Aquabacterium sp. OR-4: one gene and its partners. The protein of the gene in region 1 interacts with the protein of each later gene in a pairwise test. Links are inferred from orthologs where the notes say so. Each region holds a gene or a part of one and is shown in the gene's direction. Other genes may lie near its edges.

Region 1 (3,715 bases):
GCGGGGCCGAGCCGGCAGGCGGGCGACGGGGAGGAAGGCTCATGGGGCGGCGAAGGCGGTGAGGTGGCAGCCCGGTCTGCGCGCCCGGGCAGGAGCGCCTGGCGCCAGGTGGGGCTGCAGCACCCGAATGATAGACTCGTGCGCTTTGCGAGCTGCCGCTGATGAATGGCAAATGCCGGCCTTGTGGCCCGGTCTGCCGGCCCCATCTGCCCGGCAGCACGCGTTGACGTCGACCACCGTGCCGTGGCCAGCCGCGCCGGCAGGCCCCAAGCCCCGATACCCGCGTGACGGGTTCTTGCCGCAGCCCGATCGCGCCGGACCGATCCGACGCCCGAAGGCTGTGCGAGCCCATCCGCACCGCCAAGCCCCCTCGCCGCATGTTGCCCAAGCTTCTCACCTCGATTTTCGGCAGCCGCAACGACCGCCTGTTGAAGCAGTACCGCAAGGTTGTCGACCGCATCAATGCGATGGAGCCGCAGTTCGAGAAGCTCGACGACGCGGCACTGCGGGCCAAGACCGACGAGTTCCGCCAGCGCCTGGCCAAGGGCGAGTCGCTCGACGACCTGCTGCCCGAAGCCTTTGCCACCGTGCGCGAGGCCGGCAAGCGCACGATGAAGATGCGCCACTTCGATGTGCAGATGCTCGGCGGCATGGCGCTGCACCACGGCAAGATCGCCGAGATGGGCACCGGCGAAGGCAAGACGCTCACCGCCACGTTGCCGGTGTACCTGAATGCGCTGTCGGGCAAGGGCGTGCATGTCATCACCGTCAACGACTACCTGGCGCGCCGCGACGCTGAGTGGATGAGCCGGCTCTACGGCTTTCTGGGCCTCTCGGTCGGCATCAATGTGCCGGGGCTTGACCGTCAGCAAAAGCAGACCGCCTACGGCGCCGACATCACCCACGGCACGAACAACGAGTTCGGCTTCGACTACCTGCGCGACAACATGGTCTACGAGGTGGCCGACCGCGTGCAGCGGGGCCTGAACTTCGCCATCGTCGACGAGGTCGACTCGATCCTGATCGACGAGGCGCGCACGCCGCTGATCATCAGTGGCCAGGCCGAGGACCACACCGATCTGTACGTCAAGATCAACGCTGTGGTGCCGGGCCTCAAGAAGCAGATCGGCGAGGCCGACCCGCGCACCGGCGAGGGCGTGGTCGAGGCTGGTGACTTCACGGTCGACGAAAAGACCCACCAGGTCTATCTGACCGAAGACGGCCACGAAAACGCCGAAACCCTGCTGCGCAATGCCGGCCTGCTGGTGGAAGGCGCCAGCCTGTACGACGCCGCCAACATCACGCTGATGCACCATGTGTACGCGGCGCTGCGGGCCCACCACCTGTACCACCGCGACCAGCACTACGTGAACCAGGGCGGCGAGATCGTCATCGTTGACGAGTTCACCGGCCGCCTGATGACCGGCCGCCGCTGGAGCGATGGCCTGCACCAGGCGGTGGAGGCCAAGGAAGGCGTCGAGATCCAGAGCGAGAACCAGACCCTGGCCTCGATCACCTTCCAGAACTACTTCCGCATGTACGGCAAGCTGGGCGGCATGACCGGCACGGCCGACACCGAGGCCTACGAGTTCCAGGAGATCTACGGTCTCGAGACCGTGGTGGTTCCGTCGAACCGCCAGCGCGTGCGCAAGGACGAGCTCGACCTGGTCTACAAGACCGCCAAGGAGAAGTTCGACGCCGTCACGGCCGACATCCGCGCCAGCCACGAGCGTGGCCAGCCGGTGCTGGTGGGCACCACGTCGATCGAGAACTCCGAGCTGATCAGCGGCCTGCTCAACAAGGCCAAGCTGCCGCACCAGGTGCTCAACGCCAAGCAGCATGCCAAGGAGGCCGAGATCGTGGCCCAGGCCGGACGGCCGGGCATGATCACCATTGCCACCAACATGGCCGGCCGCGGCACCGACATCGTGCTGGGCGGCAATGTCGAGAAGCAGGTGCAGATGGTGGAGGCCGACGAGGCCGTCCCGGCCGACGAGAAGGCCCGCCGCATCGCCCAGCTGCATGGTGAGTGGGAGGGCCTGAACGCCCAGGTCAAGGCTGCCGGCGGCCTGCGCATCATCGCCACCGAGCGCCACGAGAGCCGTCGCATCGACAACCAGCTGCGTGGCCGTGCCGGCCGCCAGGGCGACCCCGGCCAGAGCCGCTTCTACCTGTCGCTGGACGATTCGCTGATGCGCATCTTCGCCGGCGACCGCGTGCGCGCCATCATGGACCGCCTGAAGATGCCCGAGGGCGAGGCCATCGAGGCCGGCATCGTCACCCGCAGCATCGAAAGCGCCCAGCGCAAGGTGGAGGCGCGCAACTTCGACGTGCGCAAGCAGCTGCTCGAGTACGACGATGTCTCGAACGACCAGCGCAAGGTGATCTACCAGCAGCGCAACGAGATCCTCGAGTCCGAATCAGTGCAGGCGCAGATCGTCAACCTGCGCAAGAGCGCCATGACCGAGGTGGTGCGCACGCATGTGCCGGCCGAATCGGTGGAGGAGCAGTGGGATCTGGCGGCCCTCGAGAAGGTGCTGGCCGACGAGTGGCAGCTGGCGGTGAACCTGCGCGCCGAGGTCGAGAAGAGCGACGCCATCACCGACGAAGACATCGTCGAGCGCGTGGTGGCCGCGGCCGACGCCGCCTTCCAGGCAAAGCTAGACATCGTGGGTTCGGAGCAGTTCAGCCCGTTCATGCGCATGGTGCTGCTGCAGTCCATCGACAGCCACTGGCGCGAGCACCTGGCCGCGCTCGACTACCTGCGCCAGGGCATCCATCTGCGCGGCTATGCGCAAAAAAATCCCAAGCAGGAATACAAGCGCGAAGCCTTCGAACTGTTCAGCCAGTTGCTGGACGTGGTGAAGATGGAGGTCACGCGCATCCTGATGACCGTGCGCATCCAGTCGCAGGAGCAGGCCGCCCAGGCCGCCGAAGCCATCGAAAGCTCGGCCAGCCAGCTCGGCAACGTGACCTACACGCATCCCAACGAAGACGGCAGCGTCAGCCAGGAAGCCGATCCGACGGGCGCCGCCGCGCAGGCGCCGCGCGTCGGGCGCAATGACCCCTGCCCGTGTGGAAGTGGTCAAAAGTATAAAAACTGCCACGGAAAACTGGCGTAATCGGTCAAATACCCTCTTGCGTTGCACTCTGATACTCGGGTGATCCCTTGTGTAAGGGGTGCTCCAGACAAGGCGACTGGTTAAGCTTCAACCGAGTTGGCAAGCTGCTGTACGGATGAGCTCGGCACGCAACTTGCTCTGGTTCATCCACTGATTCAAGGAGAGGTTTATATGAAACTGAAGTCGATCGTTGCCGCGGCAACCCTGGTTCTGGCCGGTACGTCCAGCTTTGCTGCCACCATGCCCCTGGGCACGCTCACCGAAGATGCGTCGCTGATTGGTGGTTCGGGCACGGGCCTGTTCACCCTGAACTATTCGTTCTCGCTGGCAAGCCTGAGCGACGTGCTCGGTGGCATCTCGTCGTTCACCCCGAATGTCTCCACCGCCGCCACCATCAGCGATGGCAGCGTCACCTGGACCGACGGCAACGCCGCTGATGGTTTCAGCTTCGCCGGTCTGGCTGCTGGCAGCTACACCCTGACGATCTCGGCTTTCTCGGCCGTCAAGGCCCCGATCGGTGGCTACATCTCGGCGTCGCCGGTGCCGGAACCCGAGACCTACGCCATGATGCTGGCCGGCCTGGGCGCCGTCGG
Region 2 (3,178 bases), 1.8 Mb from region 1 along the record:
CCAGGAACACGACGCGGGCAGGGGCTTGGGCAGGGCTGAGTTTCATGGCGGATCGGTCAGGGGGTGGGGCTGAAGACGCCGGGAGTCTAGCTGCGGCGCCCCGCACCGCGCGCGCCGCCGGCAGCGCCATGGCGCCCCGGCCACGGCGGCCGGCGGCCCGGGCGCCGGCATAATCGCGGGCTCCCCATTTCCTGAGACGGCAACGTGAAGTTCATCATCGACAACTGGATGCTGATCGCCCTGGCGCTTGTCTCGGGCGGCATCCTGCTGTGGCAAGCACTGCAGAAGGGCTCCGGCATCGGCACCACCCAGGCCGTGGCCCTGATCAACCGCGAGAAGGGCGTGCTGATCGATGTGAGCGAGCCGGCCGAATACGCCGCCGGCCATCCGCAGGGCGCGCGCAACGTGCCGCTGGCCCAGCTGGCCGGCGCCAAGGAGCTGCCGTCGAACAAGGCGCTGCCGGTGATCCTGGTGTGCGCCAGCGGGGCGCGCGCCAGCCGCGCCGCGGGCCAGCTGCGCAAGGCCGGCCACGAACGCGCGGTGGCGCTGCACGGCGGCCTGGCTGCCTGGCGCGAGGCCAATCTGCCGGTCGAGAAGGCTTGAGCGGCTGAGCGCCGCTGCCGCTGCCGGGTGGCGCCTGCCACAGCCGGCATCGGCCCACAAACATGCAGGGGTATCGCACGGCTGCCACAATTTGCAGCCCCGCAACTCACGCACCCAGTGCCACGCCATGAACCCGGTCCGCATGTACACGACCCAGGTCTGCCCCTACTGCGTGCGCGCCAAGGCCTTGTTGCAGCAGCGCGGCGTGGCCACGATCGAGGAAGTGCGTGTGGATCTGCTGCCCGAGCGCCGCGACGAAATGATCGAGCTGACCGGCCGCCGCACGGTGCCGCAGATCTTCATCGGCGCCACCCATGTGGGCGGCTGCGACGACCTGATGGCGCTCGACCGCAGCGGCGGCCTGCTGCCCCTGCTGCAGGGCGCCTGAGCGGCGGCTGCCCGGGCGCTTGGGGCGGCCCGGCGGGGCTGGTTTCAACGCATCGGCGCCGCGCCGAAGCGTCACATCGGCTGCGCCATAATCCGCGCCGCAGTCAGCCCGCGGGTCCATGTCGAGACGGCATGTGGCGGCGGGCCTTTTTTCATCCCCAGCGATTGAGCGCCATGGCCGACCAAGACGATACCCCCGTGTTCCAGATCCAGCGCATGTATCTGAAGGATCTGTCGCTGGAGCAGCCCAACTCGCCGCAGATCCTGCTCGAGCAGCAGCAGCCGCAGGTCGACATCAACCTGTCGATGGGCGCCGAGGGCGTGGCCGACGGCATCTTCGAAGTCACGGTCACCGCCACCGTCACCACCAAGGTCGGCGAGCGCACGCTGTTCCTGGTGGAGGCCAAGCAGGCCGGCATCTTCGAGATCCGCCATGTGCCGCAAGACCAGCTGCAGGGCATCCTGAGCATCGTCTGCCCGCAGATGATCTACCCGTACCTGCGCGCCATCGTGTCCGACGTGTGCACGCGTGCCGGCTTCCCGCCGATCCTGCTCACCGAGGTGAACTTCCAGGCCATGTTCGAAGCCCAGCAGGCCCAGGCCGGCGGCAACGGCGCGAACTGAGCCCGACCGGGTTCTTGCACACCGGCAGTCGGCCACGCCGCTGCCGCTGACCGACATGGGTACTGACTTGTCCGTGGTCGTGTGGGGCGCGGGTGCCTGGGGCACGGCACTGGCCGTGGCCGCCGCACCGCGCCACCGCGTGCTGCTGTGGGCGCGCGACGCCGACCAGGCCGCCGAGATGGCGCGCACGCGGCGCAATGCGCGCTATCTGCCCGAGGTGGTGCTGCCCGAGGCGCTGGAGATCAGTGCCGATGCCGGGCTGGCCGCGGCGCGCAGCGCCGAGGGCTTGGCCATCATCGGCGCGCCCACCGCCGGGCTGCGCGAGCGTCTTGCGGCCTTGCCCGTGGCCACGCGCGTGCTGTGGCTCAGCAAGGGCTTCGAGCAGAACACCGGCGCGCTGGGCCACGAGATCGCGCGCGCCATCCGGCCCGATCTGCGCGCCGGCGTGCTGTCGGGCCCGAGCTTCGCGCTCGAGGTGGCGCGTGGCCAGCCCACCGCGCTGGTGGCCGCCAGTGCCGATGCCGCGCTGTGCGATCTGGCGGTGCAGGCCTTCCACAGCGAGAGCCTGCGCGTCTACACCTCGCCCGATGCGGTGGGCGTGGAAGTGGGTGGCGCGGTGAAAAACGTGATGGCCATCGCCACCGGCATTGCCGACGGCCTGCAGCTGGGCCAGAACGCGCGCGCCGCACTCATCACCCGCGGCCTGGCCGAGATGACCCGCCTGGGCCTGGCGCTGGGTGCGCGGGCCGACACCTTCATGGGCTTGTCGGGCCTGGGTGACCTGGTGCTCACCGCCACCGGCGACCTGTCGCGCAACCGCAAGGTGGGCCTGCTGCTGGCCGAGGGCCGGGCGCTGCCCGAGATCCTGGCCTGCCTGGGCCATGTGGCCGAGGGCGTCTACACCGCCGCCACGCTGCAGCAGCGTGCCCAGGACCTGGGTGTGGACATGCCCATCACCGACGCCGTGGTGGCCGTGCTGCAGGGCCGCGCCACACCCGGCCAGGCGCTGCGCGAGCTGATGCGGCGCGAGGCGCGCGCCGAGCTGGCGCACCGCGCCGGCTGAGCGTCAGGCACCCTCTCGCGGCCCAGGCGCCGCGGCCTGGCTCAGCTGCCGCCGTCGTAGGCCAACTGGCGCCAGGCGTCGAACACCACCACGGCCACGGCATTGCTGAGGTTCAGGCTGCGCTGGCCGGCGCGCATCGGCAGCCGCACCCGGCGCTCGCTGGCAAAGCCCTCGCGCACCGCCTCGGGCAGGCCGCCCGACTCGCTGCCGAAGACAAACCAGTCACCGGCCTGCCAGCCCTGGCGCGAGGCCTCGGCCAGCGCCAGCGCGCCGCGGGTGGTGAACGCGAAGGCCCGGCCGCCGCTGGCCTGCCGCACCTGCTGCAGCGCGGCCCAGTCGGCATGGCGGTGCACCGCGGCGTACTCGTGGTAGTCGAGCCCGGCGCGGCGCAGCAGCTTGTCGTCCATCGAGAAGCCCAGTGGCTCCACCAGATGCAGCGCACAGCCGGTGTTGGCTGCCAGGCGGATCACGTTGCCGGTGTTGGGCGGGATCTCGGGATGC
Region 3 (3,444 bases), on another replicon or contig:
TCGGCTGATGCATGCTGCTCGTCTTTCTTGGGTGGCCGTCGGCAACAGGCGCAACGATAGCGCCTGCGCCGCAACCCGCATCCGGGCTTTCGGCCACTTCGGGCCCGACTTGAGCCACCGCGCCGCGCCACGGCCCGCGGCGTGCGGGCTCCTAGAATGGCACGGCCTGCCCAGGCACCGGGCTCGCCGCACCCGCTGGCGGCCCCATCCCTCCCCCCACCCTGCCCAGGACGACACTGCGTGAAGCTGGCCCAGCGCCTTGATCGGATCGAACCCTTCTACGTGATGGAGTGCGCCAAGGCCGCACAGCAGATCGCCGCCAGCCCCGAGTGCGACCCCGCCCGCGGCGGCGAGCGCATGATCTTCCTGAACATCGGCGAGCCCGACTTCACCGCCCCGCCGCTGGTGCAGGAGGCGGCCGCCCGCGCCATCCGCGACGGCCGCAGCCAGTACACCCAGGCGCTGGGCCTGCCCGAGCTGCGCGAGGCCATCTCGGGCTGGTATGCCAGCCGCTTCGGGCTGCAGGTGCCGGCACGGCGCATCGTCATCACCGCCGGCGCCTCGGCCGCCCTGCAGCTGGCCTGCCTGGCCCTGTTCGAGGCCGGCGACGAGGTGCTGATGCCCGACCCCAGCTACCCCTGCAACCGGCATTTCGTGGCCGCGGCCGATGCCGTGGCACGGCTGCTGCCGGCGTCGGCCGAGCACCGCTTCCAGCTCGACGCCGACGCGGTGGCGCAGGCCTGGGGCCCGGCCACGCGCGGCGTGCTGCTGGCCTCGCCGTCCAACCCCACCGGCACCTCGATCCACCCCGACGAGATGCGCCGCATCGCCCAGGTGGTGAAGGCGCGCGACGGCGTGGCCATCGTCGACGAGATCTACCTCGGCCTGAGCTACGACGCGCAGTTCGGCCGCAGCGCGCTGGCGCTGGATGCCGAGTTCGGCGAGCACCTGGTCAGCGTCAACAGCTTCTCCAAGTACTTCAACATGACCGGCTGGCGCCTGGGCTGGATGGTGCTGCCTGAAGCCCTGGTGGCACCGGTGGAGCGGCTGGCGCAAAACCTGTTCATCTGCGCGTCCACGCTGGCCCAGCAGGCGGCGCTGGCCTGCTTCCACCCCGAATCGATTGCCGAATACGAGCGCCGCCGCCAGGTGTTTCGCGAGCGTCGCGACCGCGTGGTGCCGGCGCTGCAGGCCCTGGGCCTGGCCGTGCCGGTGACGCCCGATGGCGCCTTCTACGCCTGGGCCGACTGCAGCGCCCACCATGCCGACAGCTGGGATTTCGCGTTCGAGCTGATGCACCGGGCCCATGTGGCGCTGACGCCGGGCCGCGACTTCGGCCGCCACGATCCGCAGCGCTGGCTGCGGCTGTCGTTCGCCACCGCCACGCCGCTGCTCGACGAGGCCCTGCACCGGCTGCAGCGCGTGCTGGCCCGCTGATGTCCGACGCTGCAGCCGCATCCCCCGCGGTGGTGCACCGCCACGCCGTGCGCGTGTACTGGGAAGACACCGACGCCGGCGGCGTGGTGTTCTACGCCAACTACCTGAAGTTTTTCGAGCGCGCACGCACCGAATGGCTGCGCGCGCTCGGCCTGGGCCAGCAGTTGCTGCGCGAGGCCACCGGCGCGATCTTCATCGTCAGCGACACCGCCCTGCGCTACCGCGCGCCGGCGCGGCTGGATGACCTGCTCGAGATCACCGTGGCACCCACCGAGATCGGCCGCGCCTCGATGGTCCTGGCCCAACAGGCCTGGCGCGGCGACCTGCTGCTGTGCGAGGGCACGATCCGCATCGGCTGCATCGACGCCGTCAGCTTCCGCCCCCGCCGCTTTCCCACCCAGATCACCGAACGGCTTGCGCCGCTGTCGACGCCATGAACCAGGATTTCTCCATCATCACCCTCGTGCTGCACGCCAGCCTGGTGGTGCAGCTCGTGATGGCCGGGCTGCTGCTCACCTCGCTGGCCAGCTGGACCGTGATCTTCGGCAAGCTGATCGGCCTGCGCGCGGTGCGCCAGGGCAACGAGGAGTTCGAGCGCGAGTTCTGGGCCGGCAAGAACCTCTCGGACCTGTACAACGCGGTGGCCAACAAGCTCAACTCGTCGCCGATGGAGCGGCTGTTTGCCAGCGGCATGCGCGAGTTTCTGAAGCTGCGCGAGCGCCGGCTCGATGGCCAGGCCCAGCTCGACGGCGCCCGCCGCGCCATGCGCGCCAGCCTGCAACGCGAGCTCGACGTGATCGAGGGCAATGTCGGCTTCCTGGCCTCGGTGGCCTCGGTGAGCCCGTACGTGGGCCTGTTCGGCACGGTGTGGGGCATCATGCATGCGTTCGTGGGCCTGTCCAACGTGCAGCAGGTCACGCTGGCCACCGTGGCGCCCGGCATCGCCGAGGCCCTGGTGGCCACCGCCATCGGCCTGTTCGCGGCCATTCCGGCGGTCATCGCCTACAACCGCTTCGCGCGCGACATCGACCGCATCGCGATCCAGCTCGAGAGCTTTACCGACGAGTTCTCCAACATCCTGCAGCGCAATGCAGGTGCCCCGGCGCCAGCCCCGGGCGCACCGGCAGGCCGCTGAGCGGGGCGCCCGCCATGGCAGCCGTAGCCCCCCGAGGCGGCCGCGCGCGACGCCGCGCGATGGCCGAGATGAACATGGTGCCCTTCATCGACGTGATGCTGGTGCTGCTGATCATCTTCATGGTCAGCGCGCCGCTGATCACCACCGGCCTGGTCGACCTGCCCAGCGTGGGCAAGGCCAAGACCCAGCCGCCGCACGTGGTGGAGGTGGTGGTGGGCAGCGACGAGAAGCTGCGCCTGCGCCTGGATGGCGGCGAGCCGCAGCCGGTGGCCATCAGCCGCCTGGCCGCCGAGGTGAAGAAGCTGCAGGCCGGTGATGCCCAGGTGCCGGTGGTGATCTCGGCCGACAAGAACGTCAAGTACGACGCCGTGGTGCGTGCCATGGACACGCTGCAGCGCAACGGCATCGCCCGCGTTGGCCTGGCGGTGCGCCAGGGCGGCTGACATGGCGGCGATGGGCCTCACGGCCAACGACCCGCTGCTGCCGCGCCAGCCCGGTGGCATGGGCCTGGGTGCCGCGCTGGCGCTGCTGGCCCATGGCGGCCTGGTGGCGGCACTGGCGCTGGCCCTCCACTGGAAGCTGCCACCGACGCCGCCGGTGGTGTCGGCCGAGCTGTGGTCGGCCGTGCCGCAGGCCGCAACGCCCGCGCCACCGCCCGAGGCCACGCCGCCGGTGGCCCCACCCCCACCCGCGGCACCGCACCTGCACCGGAGCCCTCGCCCGCACCGCCCCCGACGCCAGCCCCACCCGCGCCCACCGCGGCCGAGCTGCAGGCCCAGCGCGATGCCGACATCGCCCTCGCCAGGCAGCGCGAGAAGGCCCGCGAGCAGGCCGAGGCCGAAGCCGCGCGCAAGCGCGAGAACCTGCAGCGC

What was found.
Region 2: the proteins of secA (region 1) and secB interact in binary tests that used the Escherichia coli proteins (3 or more experiments, as listed by UniProt). The link is inferred for Aquabacterium sp. OR-4 from one-to-one orthologs.
Region 3: the proteins of secA (region 1) and ybgC interact in binary tests that used the Escherichia coli proteins (3 or more experiments, as listed by UniProt). The link is inferred for Aquabacterium sp. OR-4 from one-to-one orthologs.

What each region holds. Positions count from the first base shown.
Region 1 is NZ_JAOCQD020000001.1:2,848,119-2,851,833, reverse strand. What follows is about bases 72-3,322. They hold secA (preprotein translocase subunit SecA), read left to right. Parts: upstream 72-377; coding sequence 378-3,122; downstream 3,123-3,322. Other genes in these bases: N4G63_RS12165 (FxDxF family PEP-CTERM protein), read left to right, coding at 3,294-3,322. Also shown: N4G63_RS12175 (hypothetical protein), read right to left, coding at 1-43; more of N4G63_RS12165, read left to right, coding at 3,323-3,715. UniProt on the Escherichia coli protein: Required for protein export, interacts with the SecYEG preprotein conducting channel.
Region 2 is NZ_JAOCQD020000001.1:1,067,114-1,070,291, forward strand. What follows is about bases 176-2,889. They hold secB (protein-export chaperone SecB), read left to right. Parts: upstream 176-1,164; coding sequence 1,165-1,614; downstream 1,615-2,889. Other genes in these bases: N4G63_RS04480 (rhodanese-like domain-containing protein), read left to right, coding at 205-603; grxC (glutaredoxin 3), read left to right, coding at 731-991; N4G63_RS04495 (NAD(P)H-dependent glycerol-3-phosphate dehydrogenase), read left to right, coding at 1,682-2,677; N4G63_RS04500 (tRNA (cytidine(34)-2'-O)-methyltransferase), read right to left, coding at 2,719-2,889. Also shown: gpmI (2,3-bisphosphoglycerate-independent phosphoglycerate mutase), read right to left, coding at 1-46; more of N4G63_RS04500, read right to left, coding at 2,890-3,178. UniProt on the Escherichia coli protein: One of the proteins required for the normal export of some preproteins out of the cell cytoplasm. It is a molecular chaperone that binds to a subset of precursor proteins, maintaining them in a translocation-competent state.
Region 3 is NZ_JAOCQD020000002.1:167,190-170,633, forward strand. The notes cover bases 176-3,155. They hold ybgC (tol-pal system-associated acyl-CoA thioesterase), read left to right. Parts: upstream 176-1,436; coding sequence 1,437-1,874; downstream 1,875-3,155. Other genes in these bases: N4G63_RS12915 (pyridoxal phosphate-dependent aminotransferase), read left to right, coding at 241-1,437; tolQ (protein TolQ), read left to right, coding at 1,871-2,572; N4G63_RS12930 (biopolymer transporter ExbD), read left to right, coding at 2,587-3,015. Also shown: N4G63_RS12910 (phosphate/phosphite/phosphonate ABC transporter substrate-binding protein), read right to left, coding at 1-1; cell envelope integrity protein TolA, read left to right, coding at 3,187-3,444.